DNA from 3 places in the Dermacoccus barathri genome. Region 3 is predicted to be linked to each of the others. Evidence: predicted binding sites of a transcription regulator. Region 3 holds the regulator's gene; each other region holds the start of a gene.
What was found. The regulator LexA, encoded in region 3, represses DNA repair genes until DNA is damaged. The targets are predictions, from matches to a motif close to TCGAACANNTGTTCGA.
Positions count from the first base shown of each region.

Region 1: IM689_RS08935 (DUF6504 family protein) is a predicted target of LexA. The motif match lies at 1,074-1,089, and genes of this name have one in related genera.
Region 2: IM689_RS02195 (HNH endonuclease signature motif containing protein) is a predicted target of LexA. The motif match lies at 1,892-1,907, and genes of this name have one in related genera.

Region 1 is NZ_JADCTK010000004.1:182,165-185,437, reverse strand. It holds gene IM689_RS08940 (polyprenyl synthetase family protein) at 1-973, opposite strand, end outside; gene IM689_RS08935 (DUF6504 family protein) at 1,213-1,500, shown strand; gene IM689_RS08930 (SAV_6107 family HEPN domain-containing protein) at 1,541-1,990, shown strand; gene IM689_RS08925 (DNA polymerase III subunit alpha) at 1,996-3,273, shown strand, end outside.
Region 2 is NZ_JADCTK010000001.1:465,765-469,037, reverse strand. It holds gene argS (arginine--tRNA ligase) at 1-1,595, shown strand, start outside; gene IM689_RS02195 (HNH endonuclease signature motif containing protein) at 1,919-3,273, shown strand, end outside.
Region 3 is NZ_JADCTK010000004.1:285,250-288,522, forward strand. It holds gene nrdR (transcriptional regulator NrdR) at 1-432, opposite strand, end outside; gene IM689_RS09375 (LysM peptidoglycan-binding domain-containing protein) at 680-1,093, opposite strand; gene lexA (transcriptional repressor LexA) at 1,360-2,079, shown strand; gene IM689_RS09385 (Sir2 family NAD-dependent protein deacetylase) at 2,093-2,932, opposite strand; gene IM689_RS09390 (LysR family transcriptional regulator) at 3,002-3,273, shown strand, end outside.

The DNA.
Region 1 (3,273 bases), 100 kb from region 3:
TGATGCGCTGCTCCACGGCGTCGACGGCGCCGGTGCTCACCGCGAGCGCGCGGAAACGCTCGATCTCGTCGGTGTCGAGGTCGTCGTGGCCGAATCGGGTGTCGAAGAACGCGCGGTCGTCGGCGCAGAGGTCGTCGAGCAGGTGAGCGACGATGACGGTGCGCTTGCCTTCGCGCAGGTCGTCACCGGCCGGCTTGCCCGTCTGTGCCGGGTCGCCGAAGACGCCGAGCAGGTCGTCGCGCAGCTGGTAGGCCTCGCCGAGAGCGAGACCGTAGCGCGAGAGGGCTTCGAGCGTGGCGTCGTAGCCACCGGCGCAGGTGGCACCGATGAGCAGGGGGTGCTCCATCGTGTACTTCGCGCTCTTGTACCGGATGACGCGCAGAGCGCGGGTGATGCGCTCGTCGGTGGCGAGCCCCTCCCAGTTCTGCACGGCCTCGAGGACGTCGAGGAACTGCCCGCCCATGAGCTGGGTGCGCATGAGGTCGAAGACCCGACGTCCGCGAAGAACCTCGTCGGCGGGTAGACCGCTCGTCGCGTACATCTCGTCGGCCCAGGTGAGGCACAGGTCGCCCGCGAGGATGGCGCCGGCCTCGCCGAAGCGGTCGGCGTCGCCGGTGAGGCCGCGCTCGCGGTGGGCGTTCGCCATGGCGCGGTGGGCAGCCGGCATGCCGCGGCGGGTGTCGCTCGCGTCCATGACGTCGTCGTGCAGCAGCGCGGCAGCCTGGAAGAGCTCCATCGACGCGCTGGCGCGCACGAGGGCGTCGCTGTCGGCGCCGCCGGCGGCGCGGTAGCCCCAGTAGAGGAACGACGCACGCACGCGCTTGCCGCCGGAGAGCAGGGAAGCGATGGCGTCGACCATGAGATCGGTTTCGTCGCCGAGGGGGGCGAGAACCTCGCGCTGGTGGGCGACTTCGGCGTCGACGGTGCGCTGGATGCGTTCGAGCAACTGCGATGCGTCCGCGGAGTTGGGCACGTCTCGATCCTTCCGGCAAGCGACTTCCACCGAGCCTACGCGGTCGCTCCGATTCCGCGGAATCTGGGGGTTGTCGCCGGGGCGTTCTAGTGTCACCATATCGAACATGAGTTCGAAAAAACGGGCTTGTGCTGTGCCGTTGTTCCGACGTTCGTTGCGTCGTCGCTCACCGTCACAGTCACAGCGAACCATCCGGCGGTGACGACGCGGTCGTCACCCGAGTGAAGTGAGGTGGCGAGATGCGCGGATACGCCGAGAGCGTCGAGGTGACCACAGTGGACACGGGAGAGGCGAGCGCGCCCGAGGTCTTCGTCTGGCGAGGACGCAGGTATCGAGTCGCGGGGGTGCTCGAGAGCTGGCGTGAGGCAACGCCGTGGTGGCGCCTGCCGATGGGGGAGCAGGGCGTGTACGACGCCGAACGTCGGGTGTGGCGGGTCGAGGCGAGTGCGGGGGCGAGCCCGAGCCTCGGGGTGTTCGACCTGGCGCATGCGCGCTCCGGGTGGTCGCTCGAGCGGCTCAGTGACTGATGTGCAGGTTCGACGAAGTGTGCAGCGAGAGGGAGATGTCATGACGACGACGGCAACGGGTCCGGGTGCGCCCGCGGAAGCACTCACCGGCGATCTGTTCGATCTTCTGGGCCGTTCGCGCGCTGCCCTGATCGAGGCCTGCTCGGCCACGACGACGTCCGAGCGCTACGCGAGGGCCCAACTCGCTGCGTTGCGGGCGGCTGCCGCCCTTCTGGCTCAGGTGGCGCCGCGTTCGCTCGGCTCACGTCCGCGCGGTGCGTGGGAGGCGCTGGCTCGTCAGCGCCCGGAGTTCGGGGAGTGGGCGAGCTTCTTCACTGAGTGCGGCAAGCGCAGCGCCGTCGCCCAGAGTGGCGGGGCCGGGGTGAGTGTGCGAGAGGCCGACGACCTCGTCCGGCAGGCCCAGCTCTTCCTCGACGCCGTGCTCGTCCACGTCGGTCTGCCTGCCGCCGATGCTTCGGCGTTGCGGCTCACCCCCGTCGCGGTGGGGTGAGGTCGGTGCAGTTCACCCATCTGCACGTCGCGTCGTCCTTCTCGCTGCGCTACGGCACCACACCGCCGAAGCGTCTCGTCGAGCGGGCACACGAGTTGGGCTACGAGCGTCTGGCGCTCACCGACCGTGACGGTCTCTACGGCGTGGTGAAGTTCGTCGAGGCCTGCCGTGATCACGACATCGAACCCGTTGTCGGCGTCGACCTGGCGCTCGAGCCACCGACGCCGACCATCTCGTCCCGCCCGCGGCGCACCCCCGCGAAGGGCGGGGCCGCCGTCGACGACCGGGGGCCTCGCGTCACCGTTCTGGCTCGTGGCGCTGCCAGCGGGCTCGCCAAGGGCGTCGGTTGGGGGCAGCTGTGCCGTCTCGTCACGGACGCTCACCTCGTCGGGGAGCGCAGTGCCGCGCGCACGTCGCGTGAACGGATCGCGCGGTTCGTCACTGTCGAGGAGGCGGGCAGAGGCAACAGTGCCCCGGCACTCACCGTGCTGCTCGGCCCGGCCTCCGACGTCGGGCAGGCGCTGCTCGCCGAACGTCCTGCCGCGGCGGAGCAGCTGCTCAAGCAGTGGCGTGCTGCGCTGCCGCACGGGGCGCTCGCAGTCGAGGTGGCCTGTCACGACGGGGCGCCGGGCACGCCGGCCAGCAGGCGGCACGCGCTCGACCTGTGGGCGCTGGCGCGTGCGTGCGGTGTGCCCGCGGTGCTCACCGGCTGGGTGAGGCACGCGGACGCCGACGAGGCCGTCACCGCCGATCTGCTCGACGCGGCGCGGCGCATGGTGGCGCTCGACCTGCGGCACCTCGACCGCACGAGCACGCGAGGGCATCTGCTCCCCGAGAGCGAGATGCTCGAGATCGCACGTGAACTCGCGCAGGCTGCGGGCGACGAGAGCGCGGCCCTCGACCTCGTCGGCGCGACGTCACGGTTGGCCGAGCTCTGCGTGCAGCATCCGTTCCACGACATCGGCATCGGTGCAGTTCATCTTCCGGAACCGGAGGTGCTCGACCTGGACGGCGTCGACCCCCAGCGCGCTCTGGCCGAGCGCTGCCGCGCCGCGCTGCCCGCTCGCTATGGCCACCTCTCGGCAACCGAGTACGCCGCCGTCGAAGAGCGACTCGACGACGAACTCGAGGTCGTGCGCCACCTCGGCTACCCGACCTACTTCCTCACGGTGGCCATCGTGTGCGATCTCATCCGTGACGCCGGTGTGCGCGTCGCTGCTCGCGGTTCGGGCGCGGGCAGCCTCATCAACTATCTGCTGGGCATCAGCGGGGTCGACCCGATC
Region 2 (3,273 bases), on a different contig from region 3:
CCATCGTCGAGGCGCTCAAGGCGGACTCCGCTGCGATGCAGCTCATCTCGGACGTCGAGATCGCCGGCCCGGGCTTCCTCAACATCACGCTGTCGACGGACTGGGTGGCCGCGGAGGCTTCCACGATCCTGGCCGACGGCACCCTCGGCGTCCTGCCCCCGAGCAAGCTCGAGGTCATTCCGCTCGACTACTCCTCGCCGAACGTGGCGAAGGAGATGCACGTCGGCCACCTGCGCACGACGGTCGTCGGTGACTCGCTCGCGCGCGTGCTCGAGCGCCTCGGGCACACCGTCGTGCGCCAGAACCATGTCGGCGACTGGGGCACGCCGTTCGGCATGCTCATCGAGCACTTGCTCGAGGTCGGCGAGAACAGCCCGGAGGCGGAGCTTCTCGAGACCGACCCCAACGCGTTCTACCAGGCCGCGCGCGTCAAGTTCGACACGGCGGAGAAGGCGGAGCCGGCCGGCTCGAAGGGCGACTTCAACATGCGGGCCCGCAAGCGGGTGACGCTGCTGCAGGGCGGCGACCCGGAGACGCTGGCGCACTGGAACAAGCTCATGGATCGCTCCAAGGCGTACTTCAACCGGGTGTACTCGACGCTCGGCGTGACGCTGACGGACGCCGACCTCGCGGGCGAGTCGACGTACAACGACGAACTCGCGGGCATCTGTGAGGACCTCGAGTCGCGTGGTATCGCGCGGATTTCCGACGGCGCGCTGTGCATCTTCCAGGACGAGTTCACCGGCCGTGACGACGCTCCCGTGCCTCTCATCATCCGCAAGAGCGACGGCGGCTACGGCTACGCGACGACCGACCTCGCCACCGTCCGGCACCGCTCGCAGGATCTGCTCGGCGACCGGCTCGTCTACGTCGTCGGCGCGCCGCAGAACCTGCACTTCCGCATGACGTGGTCGGCGGCGGACAAGGCGGGCTACATCCGGCCGGAGTCGACGCCGATCCACGTGCAGATCGGTTCGGTGCTCGGCGCGGACGGCAAGATGCTCAAGACGCGTTCGGGTGACTCGGTGCGGCTCATGGAGCTGCTCGACGAGGCCATCGAGCGCGCCGAGAAGGTCGTCGCGGAGTCGAAGGCCGACATGACGGACGCCGAGCGCGCCGTCGTCGCGCGCCAGGTCGGCATCGGCGCGGTGAAGTACTCGGACCTGTCGGTCTCCCACGACAGCGAGTACACGTTCGACTTCGACCGCATGCTCGCGCTCACCGGCAACACGGGCCCGTACCTGCAGTACGCCGCCACGCGTATCCGCTCGATCCTCGCGAAGGCCGCCGACGCGGGTGCGACGCCTGCGTCCGCCATCACGATCGGTGAGGACGCCGAGCGCGCGCTCGCGCTGAAGCTGCTCGACTACGGCGCCGTCGTCGCGCTCGTCGGCGAGACGCTCGAACCGCACCGGCTCGCCGCCTACCTCTTCGAACTCGCGACGGCGTTCACGGCCTTCTACGAGAAGTGCCCGGTGCTCAAGGCCGACGACGACGCCGTGCGCGACTCGCGCCTCGCCCTGTGCGCCCTGACGCTGCAGGTGCTCAGCGACGGCCTCGGCCTCCTCGGCATCGAGACGCCCGAGAAGATGTGACGCCCCAGCGGCGTTTGCGTTGGGGGCCTTGGTGCAGCTGACGCACTTCGGTGCAGCTGATGCGGTTTGAGCAGGCTCAGAGTGCGTCAGGTGCACCGAACTGCGTCAAGCACCGGGGCATACCCCCCGGGGGGTGACCGTGGCGGAGCCCGGTGAGCACTTGGTGCATTTCGGTGCGTGTGACGCAGTCTGAGCAGACTCAAACGTGCGTCAGGTGCACCGAACTGCGTCAGCTGCTGGCGGCGGTGTCTGACCGCTTCTCTCCGGTAAATTTGGGCGGACTTTTCGCTCGATAATCGAACATAAGTTCGATAAAATGAGGCATGGAGACAACGCAGCGTGACGCCGTGGCCGAGGTGCTGGCCGCCGTTCGCGCGCTGCCTCTCGAAGCGCGAGTCGAGGCGTGGCACGCGATGGGCGTCGAGCTCTTCGAGGTCGCGGCTCGTTCGACGATCGACTGGGGTGAGTCGTCGGCGCTCGCGGTGGACGCGGTAACCGTTGATGAGGAACTCGCCCAACTCGACGCCGAGCGACGCGCCCTCGAAGAGCTCACCGTCACGGCCGCGTACGTCTCGCGCAGCGCCGACGCCACGATGCACGCCTTCGCGGCGGCCCACGCTCGCGTCGTCACGCGACACGACGTTCTCGAGGTCGACCAGTGGGAGAGCGACCCGCGTCAGTTCGTGCCCGGCGAGTTCGCTGCCGACGATTTGGCGGCCAGACTCGGAGTCCGTGTCGGTACCGCGGAGGCGTGGGCCGAAGCGGGTGACGCCGTGCGAGCCTCGTTGCCTCGCATGTTCGTCATGGCCGGTGCGGGGGAGATGCGCATGACGACCTGCGAGACCGTGCTTCGCGAACTGGAACACCTTGAGCCGGCCGAGCGGGAGAGCGTCGAGGGGATGCTCGTGTCCGGTCGGGCGCTGCTGGGCGGTTCGGCCGCAGTGAAGCGTCGTGTGCGGCGGCTCCTTGCCTCGCTCGGATTGTCGACGCCGGCGGATGAGGACGCGTCGGAGGCGCTCGTCGAGGTCTCGTTCCGCGAGCACCCCGATCAGCCCAGGCTCACGCAGATGACCGTTGTCATGGACGCCGACCAGGCGTGGCAGGTCCAGGCCGCCATCGATGCGCGTGCGCGCCAGCTGGCGCAGGAACACGAGCGTCTGCACGGCGGCGCGACGCGGTATCGGATGAACCGGGCGCGGGTCGATGCCTTCGTCGACCTGCTCCTCGGCTCCGTGAGATTCGACCCCATCGTGCGGCTCACCGTGCCCGTGCGCTGTTTCGAGGACGGCGTCACCCCAGGCACAACCATGCCCTTCGCCGGTCAGGGGAGCGGCATGCCCGTTTCATTCGGTGCCGTCGTCCGCAGTCAGGGGTGCGCTGCTCCGCTCGGTGCGGGGCAGAACGGTGATGGCGTCGGGGTCGGCGCCTCGGCAGGTCAGCGACGCGCCGCAACCGCCCCGCGCTCGACGACGCGAGTCGCCGACCTGCACGTGCCCGGCGTCGGTGTCGTGTCGGCGGCCTGCGTGGAGCGCCTCGCCTCGACGGTCGGTGCCGCCTTCACCGTCGCCCTCGTCGACGAGAAGCGCGGCGTGACGCGGTGGACGTCGCGATTCACCTACCGCCCGTCGATCACCACGCGCCGGTTCGTCGAGCAGCGTGACGAGCACTGCCGCTTCCC
Region 3 (3,273 bases):
CAGGTCGGCGACGGCGTCCTCGAAGTCAGTCAGTGACTCGAAGGCCTGGTAGACGGACGCGAACCGCAGGTACGCGACATGGTCGAGTTCGCGCAGCGGGCCGAGGATCTCGATGCCGACATCGTGGGCGTCGATCTCCGCAGCCCCCTTGGAGCGGATCGACTCCTCCACCTGCTGAGCGAGGACGGCGAGCTGATCGTCGGAAACCGGGCGGCCCTGGCAGGCCTTGCGCACGCCCGACATGACCTTGTCGCGAGAGAAGGGTTCGCTCACACCGGAGCGCTTGACGACCGTGAGGCTCGCGGTCTCGACGGTGGAGAAACGCTTGCCGCAGTCGGGGCACTGGCGGCGACGCTTGATGCAGGTGCCGTCCTCGGTCGAACGGGAGTCGACCACACGGGAGTCGGCGTTGCGGCAGAAGGGACAGTGCACGTGCCACGCCTCTCGATCGCAGGATTCCACCGCCTCGTGACGGTATGAACCCCAACACCGGCATCGCGGTAATTCTTCCGCAAACAACCACATGTTGGGGGCATTAGGGCGCCTATGCCCTACATCTAGGAATCCTAGGTTGCGTTGGCGACCGCTCGCAACCGTGTCGGCAAACCCGGCGCACCAACCCCAGCAATGACGCGGAAAAGATGTGCGGCTCGCCCCAGCGACACGCCGAGGGGGCCGCTCAGCCTGCCGGAACGAGAATTCGCTGGCCGGCCTGAACGTGCATCGAGCTCATGTTGTTGGCCTCCTGGATGGCCACGACACCACGGTCGTTACGCAGGGACGGCAGCTCACGAGCGGCGATCTGAGAAAGGGTCTCCCCGTCCTTCACCGTGACCGACGTCGCGCCACCGGCAGGGTTAGCTTCGGCCACGGCCTTGGCCGCAAGGAGGCCACCGCCGACGAGAACCAGAAGCGCCAGAAGGGCGGCGAAGCGACGGCGAGCGAGAACGGCACGACGCGTCAACGGGGCGCGCCGCGTGCTACGACCACCCTCAAGGGAATCGACGACCGCAGGCCCCGACGGAACGAGGTGCAGGTGACGACGGGGGCTCGGCGCGACCGCCGGGGCGTCCAGACTGGGCACAGCACTCATGTTCATTCCTCCTGACTCGGCGCGGATGCATCGAACATCCGTGCGATAGAACAACTGTACGACACAAACGTTCGAAAGCAAGGCCGTCGGCGGCGTGTTTCTCGTACATGTTTGCGAAAACTGTGTACGGTGGTGCCTACGTTGATCCCGAACGCTCACACCGAATCAGCGGCCACCGACAACCCCGGAATTCCGGGGAGAATCAGGGCTCCGCACCGAGGTCCGCGTCCGCGAGATCACTGTTTTCGTCGATGTGAGGAGACGCCATGGGTGAGGTCCACTCCATGAACAACCGCGCGAAGGGCAAACTGACCCCGCGCCAGCAGAAAGTGCTCACCGTCATCCGGCGCTCGGTCGACGAGCGCGGTTACCCGCCGAGTCTGCGCGAGATCGGTGAGGCCGTCGGGCTGACGAGCCCGAGCTCCGTCGCACACCAGCTCGCCACGCTCGAGCGCAAGGGTTACCTGCGTCGCGACCCCAACCGCCCTCGCGCCATGGAGGTCGTCTCTCCCGACGACGGCGCCGACACCCGCGGTTACCGCGGAGGCACCTCGGTGCGTGCAGCGTCCGAGAGCACGTACGACGAGACCGACTCGGGCAACGAGCGTCCGCAGGCCTCCTTCGTCCCCGTCGTCGGACGCATCGCCGCCGGCGGGCCGATCCTGGCCGAGCAGGCCGTCGAGGACGTGTTCCCCCTCCCCCGTCAGATCGTCGGTGACGGCGAACTGTTCCTGCTCAAGGTCGTCGGCGACTCGATGATCGAAGCCGCCATCTGCGACGGCGACTGGGTCGTCGTGCGCCAGCAGCCGGAGGCGTCCAACGGTGAGATCGTGGCTGCGCTGCTCGACGGCGAGGCCACCGTGAAGACGTTCAAGCGCACGAACGGCAAGACGTGGCTCCTGCCCGCGAACGAGAACTACGAGCCGATCGACGGCGACGAAGCCAGCATCATGGGCAAGGTCACGGCGGTGCTGCGCAGCGTCTGACTTTCGCCCACCCTCACGTCGTCGCGTTCGCCTCGGTCTGCACCTGCAGGCCGAGGCGTTCGCATGTCGCGGTGAGGGTGGCACCAAGCGGTTCGTGCAGCACGAGATCGGCGCGCTCCGAACCGCGCATGCTTCCCAGACCGACCAGGGCCACGGGCTTGCCCGACTTAAGCGCGGCCGAGACGAACCGGAAGCCCGACATCACCTTGAGCGAACTTCCGAGAACGAGAACCGCCCGTGACAGTTCGAGCTGCGCGTAGCAGTGCTCAACCGTCGCGGTGGGCACGCTCTCGCCGAACATCACGACGTCGGGCTTGACGACGAGCGAGCCGCAGTGCGGACATGCCACGAGGACGAAGGCATCCTGCGCACTCCGGGCAACCTCGGCGTCTCCGTCGGCCAACAGGGCCACGTCGCGCGGGAGGTTCGGGTTGGCGTCGCGGATGCGCCCCTGGAACTCCGCTCGATCCGAGCGGCTGCCGCACTCGACGCACTGCACCGAGGAGAGCGAACCGTGCAGTTCGAGGGCGTCCGCTCCGGAGGCCGCATGAAGACCGTCGACGTTCTGCGTCACGAGGTGTTGCACGAGACCTGCGCGCTGCAAGGCTGCAACAGCGTGGTGGCCGCCGTTGGGCCGAGCCGCGGCGAAACGTTCCCACCCGACGGCGCTGCGAACCCAGTAGCGTCGGCGCGCGTCGTCCCCGCTGAGGAACTGCTGGAACGTCATGGGAACCGTTCGGCGGGTGCCGTCAGGCTTGCGGTAGTCGGGAATGCCCGACTCGGTCGAGAGACCCGCCCCGGTGAGCACGAACAGGTCGCCCTGCGCGACGAACTCCGCCAACTCTGCAGTCACAGGTGGCCCCTCTCATACGACGATCGATAGAAACTACAACATCCGATAACGCCGGGTTATTCTCTACGGATGATCGACGCCGCCGGCCTTCGGGTCATGAAAGCCATTGCCCAGGAGGGTAGCTTCACCGCTGCCGCTGCTTCCCTGGGCTACTCCCAGCCTGCCGTGTCCCAGATGGTGCGCCGCTTGGAGGACAAGACGGGCACGGCTCTCGTCGAGCGCCTCGGACGTTCGGTGCGTCTGACCGAGGCGGGCCACGTGCTCGCCCGCACAGCCACTCCGGTGCTCGCCGCTCTCGAGGCGGCGGAGGGCGAAGTGGCCTCGATCGCCGGCCTGAGGGC